3 regions of the Pseudonocardia sp. TMWB2A genome follow, and region 2 is predicted to be linked to each of the others. Evidence: riboswitches for the same ligand, from Rfam matches in the RefSeq annotation. Region 2 holds a riboswitch; each other region holds the start of a gene.

Region 1 (2,252 bases), 4.2 Mb from region 2:
GTCGCCGGGTTCGAGCGGCCCACCGACGGCACCCTCGCCGTCGCCGGGCGGGCGCCCGAGCCGGGCGTCGGCGCGGGCGTGGTGTTCCAGCAGCCGCGGCTGTTCCCGTGGCGCACCGTCGGCGGCAACGTCGACCTCGCGCTGAAGTACGCCGGCGTCGCGCCGTCCGACCGGGCCGTCGCCCGCGACGGGCTGCTGGAGCGGGTCGGGCTCACCGGCGTCGCGGACCGGCGGATCTGGGAGATCTCCGGCGGCCAGCAGCAGCGGGTCGCCATCGCCCGGGCGCTCGCCGCCGACCGGGACCTGCTGCTGCTCGACGAGCCGTTCGGCGCGCTCGACGCGCTCACCCGCGAACGCCTGCAGGACGACGTGCGCCGGGTCAGCCACGAGACCGGCCGGACGAGCGTGTTCGTCACCCACTCCGCCGACGAGGCGGTGTTCCTCGGCTCCCGCGTCGTGGTGCTCACCGCCCGCCCCGGCCGGATCGCGCTGGACCTGCGGATCGACCTGCCGCGGTCCGGTGTGGACGCCGAGGCGCTGCGCGGCTCCCCGGAGTTCGCCGAGCTGCGGGCCCGGGTCGGGGCCGCGGTGAAGGAGGCCGCCGCCTGATCCCGGCCGCACGTCGTCGACGGGCCGTCCGCCCGCGCTCCCCACGAGCGGACGGCCCGTCCCGGCCCGTCCGCGGCCCCGGGCCCCCGGCCCGGGGCCGTGGGGGTTGACACCCGATCGGTACATCGGTTCCAGTTGTCGCAGTCCATCCAGAGCGGTCGAGAGTCCCGGCTCGTCGACGCCGCAGCAACCCGCCCCGTCACCGGGGCAGGGTGCTACCGCCGGGTCCGATGGGAGACCCCGATGGCCCACCGCCACGCGACGCCCCGGCCCGACTCCGGGCAGCGGGCCCGGATCCGGCTGCGCTGGGTCCGGCGCCGCCACGTCGACCTGTGCCGCACCGGCGCCGCGCTCTGTCGCTGACCTCTCCACCCGTGCCCCGCACCGGACCGCCCCCCCGACGTGGACGGCCGGTCCCCGCCTGCCCGAGGGCAGCGCCCGCACCCGAGAGGTCCCGACCGTGACCGCACCGCATCTCGTCCCGCCCACCGCCTCCGCACTGGAGGTCCGGTGGGTCGAGCACACCGACCCGCTCGTCCGCCCGCTGCCCACCGGGCCCGGCACCCGCCCCGACGGCGACGGCGCGGCCCCCGCCGCCCCGTCGGGGCCGGTGGTGCTGCTGCTCGACGGCGGCGACCCCGTCGCCGGGGGCACGTTCCGCCGGCGGGACTCCGACACCGCCGAGCTGACCCGGATCTGGACCGCCGCGTCGCACCGGCGCCGCGGCCTGGGCCGCCGGGTGCTGGTCGAGCTGGAGGACGCCGTCGCCGCCCGCGGCTACCGCCGCGTCTACCTGACGGCCGGGCCGCGCCGGCCCGAGGTCGGTGACCTGTGCCTGGCCGCCGGGTACACGGCGCTCTACGACCGCGCGCTGCCCGCGGGCCGGGTCCGGCGCCGCCCGTTCGAGAAGTACCTGCACGGCCGGTTCGCGTGACCGACCGGTCCTCAGCCGGCCGGGGGCGGATGGTCCCCGGCCGGCGAGAGCACCGCGGCCAGCGCGGCCGCGGCGGTCTCGACCAGGCGGGGGTCGGCGCCCGCCCGGGCCCGCAGGTGCAGCGGCTCGGACGGGGCTCCCGGCAGATCCGCGCACGGCTCGAGCCCCTCGGGTGCGTCGCCGAGCCCGGCGACGAGCGCGACGCCGAGCCCGCCGCGCACCGCGTTGAGCACGCCGGCCAGGTAGGCGGCCTCCCCGACGACGGTCGCGGCCATCCCGGCGGCCGACAGCGTCTGCAGGGCGCGGCGACGGATGGTGCACGGCGAGTCGATCACGACCAGTGGGACGGGGCCGTCCGCGGGGCGCCGCCAGCCCGGCGCCGCGTACCAGGTCAGCGGGATCGCCCCGGCGGCGACACCGGGCCCGTCGACCACGTCGCCGATGTACATCGCGAGGTCCAGCGTCCCGCGGTCCACGGCGTCGTTGAGCCGGCTGGAGCGGTCCAGCCGGAAACGCACCGCGGTCCCCGGGAACACGTCCTGCAGCCGCTCCATGACACGGGGCAGCAGCTCGTCCGCGGCGTGCTCGGTGGAGCCCAGCACCAGCGACTCACGGGTGTCGCCGACACCGAGGCGGCGCAGCGCGTCGTCGTGGGCGGCCAGGATCCGGCGGGCCTCGCCGAGCAGCGCCTCGCCCTCCGCGGTGAACC
Region 2 (2,252 bases):
GCGTCGACCGAGGTGTAGTCCTCGGCCGGTGCCGAACGCAGGGCCTCGACCGTCGCGGCGTCGGCGCCGTTGCGCTCGGCGGTCCACGCCAGGTCGTCCTTGGAGGCGGGGAACTCGAGACCGTGCAGGGCGCTGCGGACGGCGTCGGCGGTCGTCGTACGGGATGTCATGGGGTCACCTCTCGTCGTGGACGTTCGGTGACCGGATAGCCGGTGTGCGGCCGTCCATGCACGGGACGGCCGCACGACGGTCAGCCCTCCCCGGCGGGGTCCGCCTCCCCGGCGTCGCTGAGGTGCACGATCGGCAGCGCCGCCAGCTGGCCCGCGGTCATCGCGTGCGCCACGCCCAGCACGTCGTTCTGGGCCTTGGTCATCCGCGCGTCCACCAGCCCGGACAGGCCGTAGGCGACCCGGCCGAGCAGCCGCACCGTGGTCTCGTCGACCTGGGGGCGCGGGGTGGAGACGACCGCGACACCGCGCGGGGCGCCGTCGTTGGACTGGGCGACGCCGATCTCGTAGGACTCACGCGGGTTGACGTGCCGCGACGCGTAGTGGTCGCGCAGCGTCGACATCATGTCGTGGAACCCGGTGACGTCACCCTCGAGCTCCAGGGTGGACAGGTCGTCCTTCGTGAGGGTCTTGGTGCGGCCGGAGAAGCAGCGCACGTAGCCGATCACCGCGCCGGTCCACAGTGCCTCGACCAGGGCCGGGTCGGCGGCCACCCGGACCGGGCCGGACTCCGGACCGCCGAGCGCGGTCACCAGGTGCTCGCAGCACTGCAGCACGTACTGCAGGTCGTCGAACACCGCCGCCAGCTGGGCAAGCTCGCCGGACTCCGGGACGTCGATCCGCCGTACCGTGCCCGGGGCGGGTTGCGTGTCGGTCATCGTTCAGACGCTATCCGGGGTGGCGACGGTCACGGTGTCTCCTTCTGAGACGGTGTGCTAGCTTCGGCGGCGAAGGTCACGAGTGCCAGCGCGAAGCCCCGGCTCGCTGGACGGCAACCCTCCTCCGCGGTGGGGTGCCCCGGGTGATGACCGGGCCGACGCGACACCCGCAGTCGGCAAGCGCGGATCCGTGCGCCACGCCGGGTCCCCGAGATCGGCCGGAGGCCCGATCATGACCCTCGCCCTGTCGCGTTCCGTCCAGCACGCGCTGCCCCGTGTCGTCGGCGCGGACCTCACCGTCCCGCTCGTCGACGGCGGGTGGGCCCGCTACTGCGACCTCGACTCCGCCGCGTCGGCGCCGGCGCTGGAGAGCGTCGCCGCGCACGTCGCGCAGGTGCTGCCCTACCACGGCAGCGTGCACCGCGGCGCCGGCTGGACCTCGAAGGTCTGCACCGCCCTGGTGGAGAACGCCCGCGCCGACGTCGCCCGGTTCGTCCGGGCCCGCGCCGACGACGTCGTGGTGTTCACCCGCAACACCACCGACGCGCTCGGCCTGCTCGCCCGCGCCGTGCCCGGCCCGGTGGTGACCCTCGACCTGGAGCACCACGCGACGCTGCTGGCCTGGCGGGGCGGTACCGGCGGCGCCGAGCACCGGGTCGTGCGGGCCGGTCGCAGCATCGCCGCGACCCTCGACGCGCTGCGGGCCGAGCTCGCCGCCCGTCCCGACGCCGCGCTGGTCGCGGTCACCGGTGCGTCCAACGTGACCGGCGAGCTCCTCCCGGTCGCCGAGATCGCCCGGATCGCGCACGCCGCGGGCGCCCGGCTGTGCGTCGACGCCGCGCAGCTCGCCCCGCACCGGCGCGTCGACCTGGCCGGGTGGGGCGCGGACTACGTCGCGCTGTCCGGGCACAAGCTCTACGCGCCCTACGGCGCCGGGGTCCTCGTCGGTCGCCGGGACTGGCTCGACGCCGCCGAGCCGCACGTCGCGGGCGGGGGAGCGGTCCGCTCGGTCGCCGTGGCCGGTGGGGAGACCGTCACCGAGTGGCTGCCCGCACCGCAGCGCCACGAGGGCGGCACCCCGAACGTGCTCGGCGCCGCTGCGCTGGGCGCGGCCTGCCGCACCCTCGAGGACCTGATCGACGACGCCGTGCCCGCCCACGAGCGCGAGCTCGCCGCCCGGCTGCGCGCGGGCCTGGCGACCGCCCCCGGCCTGCGGGTCCTGTCCTGCTTCGACGACGGGCCCGACGCCGACCGCACCGCGACCGTCTCGTTCACCCTCGGCGAGTTGCCCGCGGGCCTCGTCGCGGCGGCGCTGTCCGCCGAGTACGGCATCGGTGTCCGCGACGGGCGGTTCTGCGCGCACCCG
Region 3 (2,252 bases), 4.1 Mb from region 2:
CGACGGCGTCGGAGGAGATCGGGTCGAGGGCGTCGAGGCGGGCGAGCCGGTCGCGGGCGGCGCGTTCGGTCGCCTCGAGGACCACGACGACGTCGCCGAGGATCCGCAGCGGCGGTGCGGTGCGGCCCACGGCGGCCTCGGCGGCCCGGACCTGGGCGACGATGCGGGCGGCGTCGTCGGCGTCGTGCGGGGTGGTGAACACGACGTCGCCGACCCGGGCGGCGAGCAGCGCCGGGGCGTAGCCGTGGGCCAGCGAGACGACCAGCGGCTGGCCCTGCGGCGGGCGCGGCACGATCGACGGCCCGGCGACGCCGAAGTGCTCCCCGGCGAAGTCGACCCGGTGCAGCTTGTCCCGGTCGACGAAGCGCCCGGTCAGGGCGTCGCGGATCTCGGCGTCGTCCTCCCAGGAGTCCCAGAGCCTGCGCACCACCTCGACGGCGTCGGCGGCCTCGCCGAACAGCTCGGCGACGAGCTCACGGGCGGCCGGGGTGTCGAGGTCGGCGCGGCGCAGGCCGGGGACGGTGCGGCGGCCGAAGTGGGCGGCCTCGTCGGCGCGCACCGAGGTCTGCACCCGCCAGCCGGCGCGGCCGCGGCTGTCGTGGTCGAGGGTGGACAGCGCCGACGCGACGTGGAACGGCTCGGTGTGGGTGGTGGTGACGGTCGGGACCAGCCCGATCCGTGAGGTCAGCGGCGCGAGGAAGGCGGCGACGAGGGAGGCGTCGAGCCGGCCCTGCACCCGGTCGGTGCGCCGGTCGGCGCCGCTCAGGTGGTCCCCGGACTGCAGCCCGAGTGCGTCCTCGATCGTGAGCAGGTCCAGCAGCCCGCGCTCGGCGGTGCGGGCCAGGTCGGTCCAGTAGCGGGCGGTGAACAGCTCGCCGGGGCGGGCGCCGGGCTCGCGCCAGGCGGCGGGGTGCCAGCCGGCACCCTCGAGCGCGACGGCCAGGTGCAGAGGGCCGTCGCCGGTGGTGGTGTCCGATGTGGACATACGGCATCGCTTTCTCGTCGAACGGGGGCACGACGGGACGACAAGGACGTCGGGGCGGCCCGCGGGACGCGGCGGCCGGGACGGGTGGCCGTCGTGGACGGCCGGGACGGGGTGGGCGGGGCGCCCGGCGGGACGCCGGTCAGGCCCGACAGGTGGCGCCCGCGACCCGCATCAGGTCGACGTGGCGGCGGTACCGGGGATGGTGCGCGGCACGCACCTGCTCGGCGACCGTGCGCATGGGTTCCTCCATCGAACCCGGCTGGAGCACCCGCTCCCGCGTGCTGCGGGGGGTTGCTGCGGCGTCGTCGAGCCGGGTCTCTCGGCCGCTCCGGATGGTGTGCGATCCGACTGTAGGTTTCCGGTGCCCGACGGTGTCAACCCGCATCACAGTCGAGTGACCTGCGCCGCAGCAAGTCTCCCGACCTGCGGAACCACCACCCGGATGCCAGGGAAGATGTCCGGACACGCTGACCGTGTTCCTGGTTGGTGGACGCCGGGTTGTCCGGAGAGGTGACCACCGCGCACCCTGGTCGGGTGACGATGAGCCAGCGGCGGCCCTCGCGCCCCGCACGGCTCGTGGGGGACGCGACGGCCCCCGTCCCCCAGCGGCAGGCGCGCACGGCGTGGCGCGCTGTGCCCCTGCGCCCTACCGGCCTCGAGCCGTTCTGGCCGAGCCGGCGCGCGCCCGCCTACAGCGAACTCTGTCGCTGACCGGTCTCCCGTCCCGCGGGCCGTAACGCCACGCCCCCGGCGTGCGAGGCACCCGCCGGACCGGGAACCGCCCGCCGGACACCACTCCGGCCCGCCACCCGTCCCGTACCCCGGCACGCCCTCCCAGGGCCGGCCGGCCCCGGCGCGCAGCGGTCGTCCCGACCGCCCGCCGCCCCCACGGAAGGACCCCGTCCCGCGATGTCCCCGCACGTCCTGCGTCCCGGATCCCGGGCGCGCACCGCCGCCGTCCTGCTCGCGCTGCTCACCGCGCTCGGGCTGCTGGCCGGCTGCTCCCGCGCCGACGAGAGCACCACCGCCGCGGGAGCCACCTCCCCCGCGACCGAGGTCCGCCTCGGCTACTTCCCGAACATCACCCACGCCCCCGCGCTGGTCGGGGTGAAGCAGGGCCTGTTCGCCGCCGAGCTGGGGAACACGAAGCTCACCACCCAGACGTTCAACGCCGGCCCGGACCAGGTCAACGCCCTGCTCGGCGGCTCGATCGACGTCGCGTTCATCGGTTCCGGCCCGGCGATCAACGCCTTCACCAAGTCGAACG

Evidence for each region. Region 2 has a riboswitch for S-adenosylmethionine ahead of DMP17_RS17330 (aminotransferase class V-fold PLP-dependent enzyme). Riboswitches for the same ligand answer to the same signal wherever they lie in the genome.
Region 1: it holds a riboswitch for S-adenosylmethionine, as region 2 does, so the genes downstream of both, DMP17_RS37055 (GNAT family N-acetyltransferase) here and DMP17_RS17330 (aminotransferase class V-fold PLP-dependent enzyme) in region 2, are expected to answer to the same signal.
Region 3: it holds a riboswitch for S-adenosylmethionine, as region 2 does, so the genes downstream of both, DMP17_RS36865 (putative leader peptide) here and DMP17_RS17330 (aminotransferase class V-fold PLP-dependent enzyme) in region 2, are expected to answer to the same signal.

What each region holds. Positions count from the first base shown of each region.
Region 1 is NZ_QKQY01000002.1:4,807,735-4,809,986, reverse strand. Features, by position in the region: gene DMP17_RS37060 (ABC transporter ATP-binding protein) at 1-609, shown strand, start outside; SAM riboswitch class I at 752-859, shown strand; gene DMP17_RS37055 (GNAT family N-acetyltransferase) at 1,070-1,543, shown strand; gene DMP17_RS37050 (LysR substrate-binding domain-containing protein) at 1,555-2,252, opposite strand, start outside.
Region 2 is NZ_QKQY01000002.1:640,502-642,753, reverse strand. Features, by position in the region: gene DMP17_RS17340 (DUF2795 domain-containing protein) at 1-170, opposite strand, end outside; gene DMP17_RS17335 (hypothetical protein) at 251-886, opposite strand; SAM riboswitch class IV at 961-1,075, shown strand; gene DMP17_RS17330 (aminotransferase class V-fold PLP-dependent enzyme) at 1,119-2,252, shown strand, end outside.
Region 3 is NZ_QKQY01000002.1:4,766,811-4,769,062, forward strand. Features, by position in the region: gene DMP17_RS36860 (LLM class flavin-dependent oxidoreductase) at 1-985, opposite strand, end outside; gene DMP17_RS36865 (putative leader peptide) at 1,125-1,223, opposite strand; SAM riboswitch class I at 1,229-1,324, opposite strand; gene DMP17_RS36870 (ABC transporter substrate-binding protein) at 1,895-2,252, shown strand, end outside.